DNA from 4 places in the Mesorhizobium sp. B2-5-13 genome. Region 4 is predicted to be linked to each of the others. Evidence: predicted binding sites of a transcription regulator. Region 4 holds the regulator's gene; each other region holds the start of a gene.
The links. Region 4 encodes LexA, which represses DNA repair genes until DNA is damaged. Its sites were predicted from a motif close to TGTTCNNNNTGTGTTCNG; they were not measured.
Positions count from the first base shown of each region.

Region 1 (3,372 bases), on a different contig from region 4:
GAGGAAGTAGGTCCAGACCGGGTCGGCCGGTCCGCCATGTGAAATCCAGTAGAACGTCTTGGCCTGCGCGGCTGCCGGAATGACCGTCAGCGCGATCAGCAGGCCGTAGAGCACAAGTCTTAATCTCGTCAGCATTTGATTTCCTCCCGGTTGAAGATGATCCGTCCCTTGTTCCGGTTTCAGCCGGATTGCGTCTTTTGCCAGCGCCGCTCGGATACCTAAGAGCATTCCCTTTTTCGACGGATGGCAAGCCTCCATCTGCAGATGTAGTCGGCGCCTGACGGGGCGCCATCAACGACCCCATCAGATCGCATCAGTTTGGGATGATTTTTTCCATGCAGCCGAATGATTGTCGCCGAGGCTCAGCCGGACGGATTGTCCTGGCCAGTTTGGGCGGTCACCTGGGGCGAAAGCCTCCGAAGAGCCGGTTAGAGCAGGCCGGCCTTGGCGAGATCGCGCATCAACTGGCTGGCGCCGTAGGTCCAGTGCGGGCAATCGGGCGACAGCCGCACGCGGTTGACCAGCGCGCCGAATTTTTCCGACGAGATGGTGACGATGTCGCCGACCTTGTGCGTGAACCCCTTGCCCTTTTCGCCGCGATCCTTCGACGGCACGAACATCGTGCCGAGATAGAGCGCCAGCCCGTCCGGATACTGGTGGTGCGGCCCCATGGCCGCCGCAACCAGTTCCTCCGGCGAACGGCTGATCTCGGCCATCGAGCTTGCGCCCTCCAGCGAGAATCCATCGTCGCCTTCGACCTTCAGGCGCACGACGGCCTGCTTCACATCGGCGATGGAGAACGTGTCGTCGAACAACCGGATGAAAGGGCCAAGCGAGGCCGAGGCGTTGTTGTCCTTGGCCTTGCCGAGCAGCAGCGCCGAGCGCCCTTCAACGTCGCGCAGATTGACGTCGTTGCCGATGGTAGCGCCGACGATCCTGCCGCTTGAGGCGGCGATCATGGCGATCTCCGGCTCCGGATTGTTCCAGGTCGACACCGGGTGGAGGCCGACATCGGCGCCGAAGCCGACCGAGGCCATGGGCTGGCACTTGGTGAAGATCTCGGCATCGGGCCCAATGCCCACTTCCAGATATTGCGACCAGGCGCCGCGCGAAATCAGCTTGGCCTTGATCTCCATCGCCTCGGGCGAACCGGGCTTGAGCTTCGACAGGTCGTGGCCGATCAGGCCGGCAATGTCGGCGCGGATAGCGTCGGCCTTTTCCGCCGAGCCGCGCGCCTGTTCCTCGATCACTCGTTCGAGCAGGCTGACGACGAAAGTGACACCGGATGCCTTGATCGCCTGCAGGTCGACCGGAGACAGCAGAAAGGGTTTTGCCGGATCGCGCATGGCTTCGAAACTGTTGGCCGCGATGTCGTCGAGCAGGCCGACCGGCCTGCCCTTGGCCGAACGCACATGGCCGGCCGGATCGGCCAATTCGCAAACGTCGCGCACCGTGGGCGCCGCGCTCGACGTGATGTCTAAAACCGTGCCGTCGCGCACGACAACCACCATGGGATGGGAGACGTCGCCGCTCCTGGCGCGCCCGACAAACAGGCCTTCTGCGGGCAGATGTGTCGGGTTGGTCATGCGGGCGGTCCTCGGTCATCGCTGCGGTTTGCCGGATTGGCGCGGCACTTTCACCGGATTCCTGCCAAAGGTCTATCCCCCTTTGGGTGGTCCACTTGCCGTGTTGTCTGTGAGAGACCGATTTGCGACTGCGGTGACGACGCTTCGACGCCTGTGTCATTCCATACTTGAATTTGTTCCTGTTTTGTTCTAGATTGGGCGATCGGATACAAGTGCCGGACGAGATCAGTTGTGAGTGGGCAGCCTGCATTCGGGACAGCAAGGAACGGCCAGACCTTTTTCCGATGGGAGCAGGCCGAGCGACATTTTCATAATCGAATATTCTTCGCTATCCTTGCTGAGAGTGCGACCGCGGCCATGGTCGCGCAAAAGGCTGTCGCCTTGAGTGGAGAGTTCGAACTACAGGGTCGGTTCGTTCCGGAAAAGCACATCCATATCTCGCTCGTCGGTCTCGGCGACCATCATGAATATCCAGAAGAGCTGGTTGTAATCGCCCGGCATATAGGCTCGATGATCGTTGCAAAACCTTTCGAGGTTTCCTTCAATCGGTTGGCGGCTTTTGGTGGTGGTGCTCTGGTTCTGCGTAGCAGCGACGGCAATCCGGCGCTGCAGACGTTCTGGCGTGATCTCACCGCGGTGATTTCCGACAGTCCGCTGAAGCCTTTCATTACGAAATCCATCGAACCGCACGTCACATTGCTTCGCGACGAAGTGCGTGTTCCCAGGATACGCGAACGATCAATCGATCCGGTCGGCTGGACTGTACGGGATTTTGTGCTGGTCCACAGTCTTATTCGGAAGCGTGCCTACAGAGTGCACGGGCGTTGGGAACTGAACGGCCAGGACGATGCCCGGCCAGCGATCTAGAGGTTGGTCATCGTGCCCGCGCCCACCCATCCTGACAGCGCCATGTCAGCTATCGAACGGTCCGGCAATGGTCGGCCAGCAGGCGGTTCCCTATTTGCAATGGGTCTGAACAGGAGGAACACAAATGACCACAGCGGAAATTGCCAAGGATTTCACCGAGCTTCTCAAGCAGGGTGACAATGAAGGCGCTGCCGAGAAGTACAATGCCGACGATATCGCCAGCTACGAAGCCATGGAGGGGCCGATGGCCGTCAGCCACGGCAAAGCGGCTCTCAAGGAGAAGAGCCGGTGGTGGCAAGAGAGCAACGAAGTCCATGGCGGTTCGGTCGAGGGTCCCTATGTCAATGGTGACCAGTTCGCGGTGCGCTTCACGTTTGACATAACGCCCAAGGCCACGGGCCAGCGTGTCACCATGGATGAGGTCGGCCTTTACACGGTCAAGAACGGCAAGATCACCGAAGAGCGATTCTACTATTGAGCTACCGGGCCGGAAAGATCGCTTCCGGCCCACTTCGCGCCTACGATTTGCTGGCAAAGCGGGAAGGGCGGTTTTAGGCTGTGGGCGGATTCGACTGTCAGCCAGAGGACCACGCTTTGACGATCACCATGTACGGCATCACCACCTGCGACACGATCAGGAAGGCGCGCGTCTGGCTGGAGAGCCATGACGTTGCCTATCGGTTCCACGATTATCGCGCGGAAGGGATCGAGGCAGACAGGCTGAATGGCTGGGTCGGCAAGGTCGGCTGGGAAAAGCTGCTCAACAAGGGCAGCACGACGTTTCGCGAACTGCCGGAAGCGGACAGGCAAGGCCTCGACGAGAAGAAGGCGAAAGCGCTGATGCTGGCCAGGCCGACAATAATCAAGCGGCCAGTGCTGGAAGTCGGCGACAGTATCCTCGTCGGGTTCAAGCCGGATG
Region 1 covers NZ_VFUI01000004.1:108,974-112,345, reverse strand. The annotation lists gene FJ434_RS09045 (substrate-binding domain-containing protein) at 1-135, opposite strand, end outside; gene FJ434_RS09040 (fumarylacetoacetate hydrolase family protein) at 429-1,586, opposite strand; gene FJ434_RS09035 (2'-5' RNA ligase family protein) at 1,944-2,453, shown strand; gene FJ434_RS09030 (nuclear transport factor 2 family protein) at 2,578-2,931, shown strand; gene FJ434_RS09025 (ArsC family reductase) at 3,048-3,372, shown strand, end outside.
Region 1: the regulator LexA is predicted to act here: its motif matches at 1,761-1,778, upstream of FJ434_RS09035 (2'-5' RNA ligase family protein).

Region 2 (3,372 bases), 370 kb from region 4:
TCGATGTCGAGGATCGCTTTGGCGCCGGCCGAGACGACGATGACCGGCGTGCGCGCCAGTTCATCGAGGTCGGCCGAGATGTCGAAACTCTTTTCCGCGCCCTTGTGCACGCCGCCGATGCCGCCGGTGGCGAATACTTTTATCCCGACCATGTCAGCCGCGATCATGGTCGCTGCGACCGTGGTGCCCCCGGTGCGGCCTTGCGCGACGGCGAAGCCGAGATCGGCGCGCGACAGCTTCATGGCGTCACCCGTCATCGCCAGCGATTCGCGCTCGCCGTCGGAGAGGCCGATCTTGATGCGGCCGCCAATCACGGCGATCGTCGCCGGCACCGCGCCGCCGTCACTGATGATCTTCTCGACATTGGCCGCCATGGCGCCATTGTCGGGATAGGGCATGCCATGGGTGATGATGGTGCTTTCGAGCGCCACCACCGGACGCCCGGCGGCCAGGGCTTGCGCTACCGGTGCGTGGATATCGATGAAAGGGCGGGCGGTTTCTGGCGTCATCTCTGATCTCCAATCCGGAGTGCGGCGCATCCACTGCGCTCTATGAATTTGCCGGTCTCATGCCACTTCCCTGGCATCCGGCACAAGGGCCAGCGCCTCCGCGAAACTCGCCGCGGTGAATTCGGGCACCGCATTGGCGCTTTCGATGGTCAACGTTGCCGCCGCGACGCCTTCGCGCAGGGCCTGGCGCAATGGCAGGCCGCGCAGCAGTGCCGCGACCGTCGCGCCCGCCAGTGCGTCGCCGGCGCCGGTGACATCGGCAACTTTTCTCGGAGCAGGCGGCAGGATCGAAAAGGCGCCCGTGCCGTCGAAACCCAGCACAGGGCCACTCCCTGCCGTGACCACGCCGCTGGCAAGGCCGCTGCACCGCAATCCGTCGATCATTTCCTGCTCGCCGACACTTGCATTGACGCCGGCCAGCACAGCGGCCTCCCGTCGGTTCATGAAGAGTTGGGCCAGCCCGCCGAGCACCGGTATCAGCCGCGTCACCTTGGCCGGCGAAATCGCGATGGCGAAAACCGGTTTGCCGGCGGCGAGCGACAGCAACCCCTCCAGTGCGGCCGACGGCAGGTTGGCGTCGCACAGGATGGCATCCGCGGCGGCCACTTCCTGGCGTATCTTGGAACGTCTGATCTGCTTGGGAAAAGCCAGGTCGTACAGCGCCATGTCGGCAAAGCCGACGATCAATTCGCCCTCGCGATCGATCAGCGCTGTGTAGCTCGGCGTGGCACGATCGAGGAACACCGCCGAAAGATCGGCGATGCCTGCCTCGGCGATGGCCCGTGAAACCGTGTCGGCTGACGCATCGCCACCGCGCACCGAAAGCAGCGATGCGCAGAGGCCGCGCCGCACCATGCTGCGCAACGCATTGAAGACGCCACCGCCGACATCCTCGCGCATCGTGCCGGGATTGGAGGCGGCCGGCACATAGGGGCCGGACACCTGGCCACGCCGGTCGATATGGGCACCGCCCACGGCCAGTACCTTCAAGGAATCCACCATGGCGGCGATATGACCTTTGTTGTTGGGACCGCACAAGCGCTAGAGTGCGCGACAGAGCTTCGCATGCAGGACGGCGATTCGGCCGGGCGATACGATCGAGCCGTCTGGCCCAATGCGCGGCCTGTTCCTGCCCGGGCGGAGCCTGTTCCTGCCCGGGTTTGCGAGACAAAAAAAGAACAAATCAGGATATCGCTTGTTTTTCAATTGGTTGTCACTCCTTGCCAAATGAGAACAAAAAAGGTACAAATTGACAAGGATTACGGATTGTCCGGCCTTCATTGACGACCAAAGGGTGATGTATCATGGCTCAGAATTCTTTGCGGCTGGTAGAGGATAAGGCAGTGGACAAATCAAAGGCTCTGGATGCGGCGCTGTCGCAAATCGAGCGGGCTTTCGGCAAGGGCTCGATCATGCGGCTCGGCGCCAACGAGCAGGTCGTCGAGATCGAAACGGTGCCGACCGGGTCGCTCGGCCTCGACATCGCGCTCGGCGTCGGCGGTCTGCCGCGCGGCCGTATCATCGAGATCTACGGGCCGGAAAGCTCGGGCAAGACGACGCTGGCCCTGCATACCGTGGCCGAAGCCCAGAAGAAGGGCGGCATCTGCGCCTTCGTCGATGCCGAGCACGCGCTCGATCCGGTTTACGCCCGCAAACTCGGCGTCGATCTTGAAAACCTGCTGATCTCGCAGCCCGACACCGGCGAGCAGGCGCTGGAGATTTGCGATACGCTGGTGCGTTCCGGCGCCATCGACGTGCTGGTGGTCGATTCGGTGGCGGCGCTGACGCCGCGCGCCGAAATCGAGGGCGAGATGGGCGATTCCTTGCCGGGCCTGCAAGCCCGCCTGATGAGCCAGGCGCTGCGCAAGCTGACCGCCTCGATCTCGCGCTCCAACACCATGGTCATCTTCATCAACCAGATCCGCATGAAGATCGGCGTCATGTTCGGTTCGCCCGAGACGACGACCGGCGGCAACGCGCTGAAATTCTACGCCTCGGTGCGTCTCGACATCCGCCGCATTGGCTCGGTCAAGGATCGCGACGAGGTGGTGGGCAACCAGACCCGCGTCAAGGTGGTCAAGAACAAGCTGGCGCCGCCCTTCAAGGTGGTCGAGTTCGACATCATGTATGGCGAGGGTGTCTCCAAGACCGGCGAACTGGTCGATCTTGGCGTCAAGGCCGGTGTGGTCGAGAAGTCGGGCGCCTGGTTCTCCTATAATTCGCAGCGTCTCGGCCAGGGCCGCGAGAACGCCAAACTGTTCCTGCGCGACAATCCCGACACCGCGCGCGAGATCGAACTGGCGCTTAGGCAGAATGCCGGGTTGATCGCCGAAAAGTTCCTCGAAAACGGTGGCTCAGAGGGCAATGGCGATGATGGTTTTGAGGACGAAGCCGGCGCGATGTAGGGCAACGCCAGAGTTTGGCCATAAATCCAGCCTATTATCTGATGCTTAAGTAACAGAGTTCTGTAGTACCGTGTTCCAAACCGCCGGCCTTCGCGCCGGCGGTTTTCGTTTGCGTGCCTGCGTAAGTGCCGGTGCAAAGCGCGAATTGGCCCAATTCCGTGTTTCTGGACAGGGTCAAGAGCTACGGCTAAAAGGCCAACTCCATCTTCTAGAAAACACAGAGCCATCTCCCGCCGGTCCGGCCGGCGGCTCTCTTGAAAAGGCAGTATCCATGAGTGGCGTGAACGAGATCCGGTCGACATTTCTCGACTATTTCCGCAAGGAGGGCCACGAGGTCGTGGCCTCGAGCCCGCTCGTGCCGCGCAACGATCCGACATTGATGTTCACCAATGCCGGCATGGTGCAGTTCAAGAACGTCTTCACCGGTTTGGAGAAGCGGCCCTATTCGCGTGCCACCA
Region 2 covers NZ_VFUI01000001.1:499,636-503,007, reverse strand. The annotation lists gene FJ434_RS02545 (pseudouridine-5'-phosphate glycosidase) at 1-509, opposite strand, end outside; gene FJ434_RS02540 (carbohydrate kinase family protein) at 567-1,511, opposite strand; gene recA (recombinase RecA) at 1,814-2,914, shown strand; gene alaS (alanine--tRNA ligase) at 3,186-3,372, shown strand, end outside.
Region 2: the regulator LexA is predicted to act here: its motif matches at 1,739-1,756, upstream of recA (recombinase RecA).

Region 3 (3,372 bases), 250 kb from region 4:
GTCCGCCCTGGCCGCGCCAACGAAGGCGAGCATGCCGCTCGCGGCCAGTGAAGCCGCCATGGCCAAGGCGCGCACGAAACGCAACAGATTCGTCATTCGATATAGGGTGTGCATCACCATGATCCCGTCCCGCCCGGTCCCCACCGGTCTTTACTTCTGGTCCCGCGAAGGGACTTGGTATTCCTCGGCCTGCGTGCCGCGCGTCACGATGACCGTCTTGAATTTCGGCTTCTCCGGCTCCTTGGCGATGGCATCGAACAAGGAGCCGGCGGCGGCCTGGGCATTGGAAGCCACGGATCCGCCGAAGGACGAGATGGTGGTGACGCCGTTCTTGCCGTCGCCGCCTTCGCTGGCGGAGCGCAGCGACAGCGACAGCGTGCCTACCGTGCGGGCAAGCGCCACTTTTTGCGCGCCTTCGGTCGTCACCTCGAGGGTCACGGAATTGGCCACCTGCGGCGTCGTCTGGCGCTCGTCGGCGCCCTGCCCGACGCTCAGCACCTTGGCGTCGGCAACGACGATCTCCGAGGTGATGGTCGAGCCGGCCGCGCCTTGCGCGTTCTTGGCGACTTCCTGGATTTCGCCGGCATCGCGGGTGAGCACGACATCGACCCGGTCGCCCGGCGTGACGAAGCCACCGACCCCAGCGATCTCGTCGGTGCGGATGGTGACCGCCCGCATTCCGGGCGTCAGCATATTGGACAGCGTCGCGCGACCGTTCGGTCCCGACAGCTTGGTGAGCAGCAACGGCTCATTGACCTCGATCGGCGACAGCACGACCCGGCCCCCTTCGCCGAGCAATCCATCGATGGTGGCAAAGGCCCCCTGCGGCAGGGACTCCTGCGGCCACGGAATTTCGCTGAGCTTGGCGCGGTCGAGCTCCATGCCATAACGCAACGGCGCATTGGCCACCACGATGGTCTTGAACTCTATTTTGGGTGCTGGAGCGGAGATCGACGCCGTTTTCTCCTGGGCATCGGCCTTGGCCTGGCTCTTGACCCAGAAATCCGCGGCAAAGATCGAGATCGCGCCGAAAACGGCGGCGATGCCGATCATCGTTATGGCCTTGCCCCTCACGCCGAAACCCCTGATGCCCGTCGTTTCTTGTTATGTTGGGCTCACGCTAGTCCGCATTGGTAAAGAATCGGGAATCTTGTGCGGTGGCATTCGACCGATTTCCGCCTGCTTGGTTATCGAATGGTTTTAGGGTAAGAGGGGTTAAATCCCCGAACGTAACAGGAACCTCCGTCGCCTGGCGCCGAAAAGCGTGGCAGTATCGACGGGTGATTCGCAGCACCGGACCCTATGGTTGGCATGGACGACAACAACGATCTCTTCGGCAATGTGGGCAAGCAGCAGCAACCGGTTCGCACGCCGGCGCGCCCGGCCGACCCGCTGGTGCAAGCGGCCGCCAGGCGCCCGGCCGCTGCCAAGGATGGCAGCGAGGGGTACAGCGCCGCCGACATCGAGGTGCTCGAAGGCCTGGAGCCGGTGCGCCGGCGGCCGGGCATGTACATTGGCGGCACAGACGACAAGGCGATGCACCATCTGTTCGCCGAGGTCATCGACAATTCGATGGACGAAGCGGTTGCCGGCCACGCCACCTTCATCGATGTCGAGCTTTCAGCCGATGGTTATCTCACTGTCACCGACAATGGCCGCGGCATCCCGGTTGATCCACATCCGAAATTCAAGAAGCCCGCGCTCGAAGTCATCATGACGACGCTGCATTCGGGCGGCAAGTTCGATTCCAAGGTCTATGAGACATCAGGTGGCCTGCACGGCGTCGGTGTTTCCGTCGTCAACGCCCTGTCGGATCATCTCGAAGTCGAAGTCGCGCGCGGCCGCCAGCTTTATCGCCAACGCTTTTCACGTGGCATTCCGATAAGCGGTCTGGAGCACCTGGGCGAGGTGCACAACCGCCGCGGCACCAGGACGCGTTTCCACCCCGACGAGCAGATTTTCGGCAAAGGCGCGGCATTCGAGCCGGCGCGTCTCTACCGCATGACGCGTTCGAAGGCCTATCTGTTCGGCGGCGTCGAAATCCGCTGGACCTGCGATCCCTCCCTGATCAAGGAAAAGGATCAGACACCGGCCAAGGCGGAATTCCATTTCCCCGGCGGCCTCAAGGATTATCTGAAAGCGTCGCTCGGCGACGAATTCCAGGTGACGCGCGAAATCTTCGCCGGCAAGAGCGAGAAGCAAGGCGGCCATGGCTCGCTCGAATGGGCGGTGACCTGGTTCGGCGGCGACGGCTTCATCAATTCCTACTGCAACACCATCCCGACCGGTGAAGGCGGCACCCACGAGGCCGGCTTCCGCAACGTGCTGACGCGCGGCCTGCGCGCCTATGCCGACCTCGTTGGCAACAAACGCGCTTCGATCGTCACCTCGGAAGACGTCATGATCTCGGCCGCCGGCATGCTGTCGGTGTTCATCCGCGAGCCGGAATTCGTCGGCCAGACCAAGGACAGGCTGGCGACGATCGAAGCGATACGCATCGTCGAGACCGCGATCCGTGACCCGTTCGACCATTGGCTGGCCGACAATCCGCAGGAAGCCTCGAAGCTGCTCGACTGGGTGATCGCGCGCGCCGATGAGCGGGTGCGCCGCCGCCAGGAAAAAGAGGTGTCGCGCAAGAGCGCTGTGCGCAAGCTGCGCTTGCCGGGGAAGCTCGCCGATTGCACGCAGAACGCGGCGGCAGGTGCCGAACTCTTCATCGTCGAAGGCGATTCCGCGGGCGGCTCGGCAAAGCAGGCGCGCGACCGCGCCAGCCAGGCCGTCTTGCCGCTGCGCGGAAAAATCCTCAACGTCGCCAGCGCCGGCAATGACAAGCTGGCCGCCAACCAGCAGATATCGGACCTGATCCAGGCGCTCGGCTGCGGCACGCGGTCAAAGTACCGTGACGAGGATTTGCGCTACGACCGCGTGATCATCATGACCGACGCCGACGTCGACGGCGCCCACATCGCTTCGCTGCTGATCACCTTTTTCTACCAGGAGATGCCGGCGCTGGTACGCGGCGGCCATCTCTACTTGGCGGTGCCACCGCTTTACTCGATCAGGCAAGGCGGCAAGGTCGCCTACGCCCGCGACGACGCGCACAAGGACGAGCTTCTGCGCACCGAATTCACCGGGCGCGGCAAGGTCGAGCTCGGCCGCTTCAAGGGCCTGGGCGAGATGATGGCTGCGCAGCTCAAGGAAACCACTATGGACCCGAGAAAGCGCACGTTGCTCAGGGTCGATGTGAACGAAATCGATTCTGCCACCAAGGACAGGGTCGATGAGCTGATGGGCACCAAGCCCGAAGCTCGCTTCCGCTTCATCCAGGAACGCGCCGAATTCGCCGAGACGGAAGTGCTGGATATCTAGCCG
Region 3 covers NZ_VFUI01000001.1:387,632-391,003, forward strand. The annotation lists gene FJ434_RS01895 (type II and III secretion system protein family protein) at 1-60, opposite strand, end outside; gene cpaB (Flp pilus assembly protein CpaB) at 151-1,074, opposite strand; gene parE (DNA topoisomerase IV subunit B) at 1,312-3,369, shown strand.
Region 3: the regulator LexA is predicted to act here: its motif matches at 1,224-1,241, upstream of parE (DNA topoisomerase IV subunit B).

Region 4 (3,372 bases):
TGTTCGATCGCGCGGCGCTGACCATGCGCAATCTGGCGATCTCGGCGATCGCCGTTATCCTGGTTTCGCCGCACGAGGTCGTCGGCCCGAGTTTCCAGATGTCGTTCGCGGCAACCGCAGCCTTGGTTGGCGCCTATGCCGGCTGGGCCGACCACCATGCGGGAAAGACGAGGCCTCCGCCGCCAAAGCGATCCCTACCCGGGTTTCTGACGCGAAAATTCCTCTTGGCGACAGGTGGATTGGCCATGACGTCCATCATCGCCGGCAGCGCGACGGCACTGTTTGCCATCTGGCATTTCCAGCGGGTGTCGCCGCTCAGCCTGTTCGCCAATCTGGCCGTCATGCCGATCGTGTCGATCGTGATGTTCCTGGCCGTCGCCAGCGCGTTGCTGATGCCGTTCGGGTTGGATTGGCCGGCTCTCTACCTCATGGGCAAGGGCCTGACAGCGATGATCGCCATATCGGCGTGGATATCGGAGCGCTCTCCGGTCGATGGAGTCGGGCTGATTTCGCAGCAATCCGTGCTGCTGGTCACCGTCGCGTTGGTCATCGCGACGATGGCGACGACGTGGCTCCGGCTCACGGCGGTGCCATTCGCGCTTGCCGGTCTGTTGACTGTGTCGCACACGCGCGCGCCCGATGTGCTGATCTCGGAAGATGCGCGGCTGGTGGCTCTGTCGATCGGCAATGGCGAACTGGCCGTCAACCGGGAACGTCCGAACGAATTCGCAGCCGACAATTGGAAACGCGCTCTGATCTCCGAAACAATCGTCCTACCGGAAATGTTCGAGGAGACGGACGGGCAATTCGATCTTGCCACTCCCACCGACCTGCCGCTGGGATCGCCGTTCTATTGCCGCGAAGGCCTGTGCCTTGCCAGGCACCCTTCCGGCGCGATCATCGCCTATGTCGAGGATCGCAAGAACACCTGGAAGGCCTGCGCCTTCGCCGACCTGATCGTCGTCAATGACGCGACCGCCTATGACGCCTGTCATAATCCGCTGGTTCTCGTCGTCACCAAACGCCAGCTCGCCCGCAAGGGGAGTGCCGCCGTTTTCTTCGATCCCCAATCGGCCACGACGCCGGCTGAGATCGAATTCGCCGTCGTCGGACCATACCGGCCCTGGCACGAGCAGCGAAAATTCTCACGCGAGGCGAGGGGGCTGGCCCCCTATAAAAAGGCCGACAAGCCCGATGGCAAGCCAGTTCAGTAGCGCCTGATCAGCCCGACGAGCTTGCCCTGCACCTTGACCCGATCCGGTCCGAAGATGCGTGTTTCGTAGGCTGGATTGGCGGCTTCGAGCGCGATCGAGGCGCCCTTGCGGCGGAACCGCTTCAGCGTTGCTTCCTCCTCGTCGACCAGCGCCACGATGATTTCGCCCGGACTTGCTGTATCGGCATTGCGGATGATGACCGTGTCGCCGTCGAAGATACCGGCCTCGATCATCGAGTCGCCCTTGACTTCCAGCGCATAGTGCTCGCCGCCCATGATCATGTCCGGCGGCACCGAAATCGAATGCGTCTGATGCTGGATGGCATCGATCGGCACACCGGCGGCGATACGACCCATGACCGGGATGGACACGGCTGAAACTGCATCATCGTCGTTGCCGGCCGCGGCCAGGCGGGAAGGCGCCGTCGCCGGCCTGATCTGGCGGCCGAGACTGCCTTGGCCAAGGCTGCCCTGGATGACGCTTGGCGAGAACTTCTTTGCCGCATTGAGGCCCGGCGCGATCGAGTCCGGCAGCCGCAGCACTTCCAGCGCGCGCGCCCGATTGGGTAGCCGGCGAATAAAGCCGCGTTCCTCCAGCGCCGTGATCAGGCGATGGATGCCCGATTTGGAGGCAAGATCGAGCGCTTCCTTCATTTCGTCGAAGGAGGGCGGTATCCCGCTTTCCTTGAGCCGTTCGTGGATGAACATCAGCAGTTCATGTTGCTTGCGTGTCAGCATGGCGGCCCCCAAGGCATTGAACGAAAGGTCTGACCAGAATCGAAAAAACAAACCCAGAACAAACACTATCCGTTCCAGTTGTGTTCCGCAACCGTTTAAAGTTTAATGAATTTGTTAACGCGTCTGAAGTTTTTTGCCGCGACAGCGGACTGAGGCCGATCCTTTCCACGATCGGCCGGCATTGAAATCGTTTTGGTTAATGGCCTGTGGCCTATCCACTGATGGGCCTTGGCATCAGTCTTTCGGAGGGCTCTTCGCGGGTGGATTGTACAATTTATGGATCCATTATTCGCGGAACGAAACGAAACCAAAACGCCAACGATTGGTAGCTTAGGGGCGGCGATGGACCCAGGCGTTTGGCCCACTCCGGCCAGCGCATGCCAATAGGCGTCGCGCAAGCATTGAAGTCACCCGGAACCCGCTTGCAAGCTGCCGGCGCGGGCGGCGTATTTGGTCGCGCCGCTGTCTTCGCTATGGACATAGACGTGCAGGGTATAGCCGATATGCGCCGTCATCAGCGCCTTGGCCCGCTCGACGTCACGATCGAGTGCAGCTTCCATGATCGCTGTATGGTGTTCGATCGCAATCGCTTCGCACAATGCCTCCATTGCCTCTTCATAACCGTCCTTCAGGCCAGCCGCGGCCCGCAATGTCGGCGCCAGGCCGAGAAAACGATGATGCCGTCGCAGCTGATCGGCGATGGTCGAGCGGAATCGCATGAGCCAATTGGAAGTCGCCGCGCTCAGCAGCGCCGCATGGAAAGCTTCGTGGTTCTCGTCCCATTTATCGACGGCCGCATCCGAAGGATCGTCGACCGCGGTCTTGCAACGGGAGAGCCGGTAGTGGGCGGTGACAACGGCATCCTCCCACTCCTTGCCGCCTTTTTCCATCGATTCGAGGAACAGGGGTATCTCGACCACCATCCTGGCGCGTGCCAGGTCCTCCAGTTCGGCCCGCGATACCGGAGCGACCGTAAAACCACGATTGCTGATGGCGGTGACAAGGCGTTCGGCCTCTAGCCGCGACAAGGCTTCGCGCAACGGCGTCCAGCCGACGCCATAGGTGCCGCGCAGGGCACTCAGTTTGAGCGGGGCGCCCGGCATGAGGCGCGTGGTCAGGATGTCGCGCCGCAACAGCTGATAGGCGGCTTCCGTTTTTGTAGAACTCGTTTCATCGCGCATCGTGATCAATCCGTCGTCTGGCGAAAGTATATATGATATTGGGTCATAGCAACAATTATATATAATGTTTGACACCGACCGGCGGACCGACCATGATCGCCGTGGTAGCCGCGTTTCCAAGCGGCCCTGATCAAATCTGGGAGGAAATGATGTTGAAATCGAAATCCGCTTGGTTGTCGGGCTTGGCCCTGGCAGGCGCATTGATGATTAGCGCCGGCAGTGCCGCGGCCGATCAGATCC
Region 4 covers NZ_VFUI01000001.1:134,608-137,979, reverse strand. The annotation lists gene FJ434_RS00730 (ComEC/Rec2 family competence protein) at 1-1,214, shown strand, start outside; gene lexA (transcriptional repressor LexA) at 1,208-1,951, opposite strand; gene FJ434_RS00720 (GntR family transcriptional regulator) at 2,359-3,132, opposite strand; gene FJ434_RS00715 (ABC transporter substrate-binding protein) at 3,282-3,372, shown strand, end outside.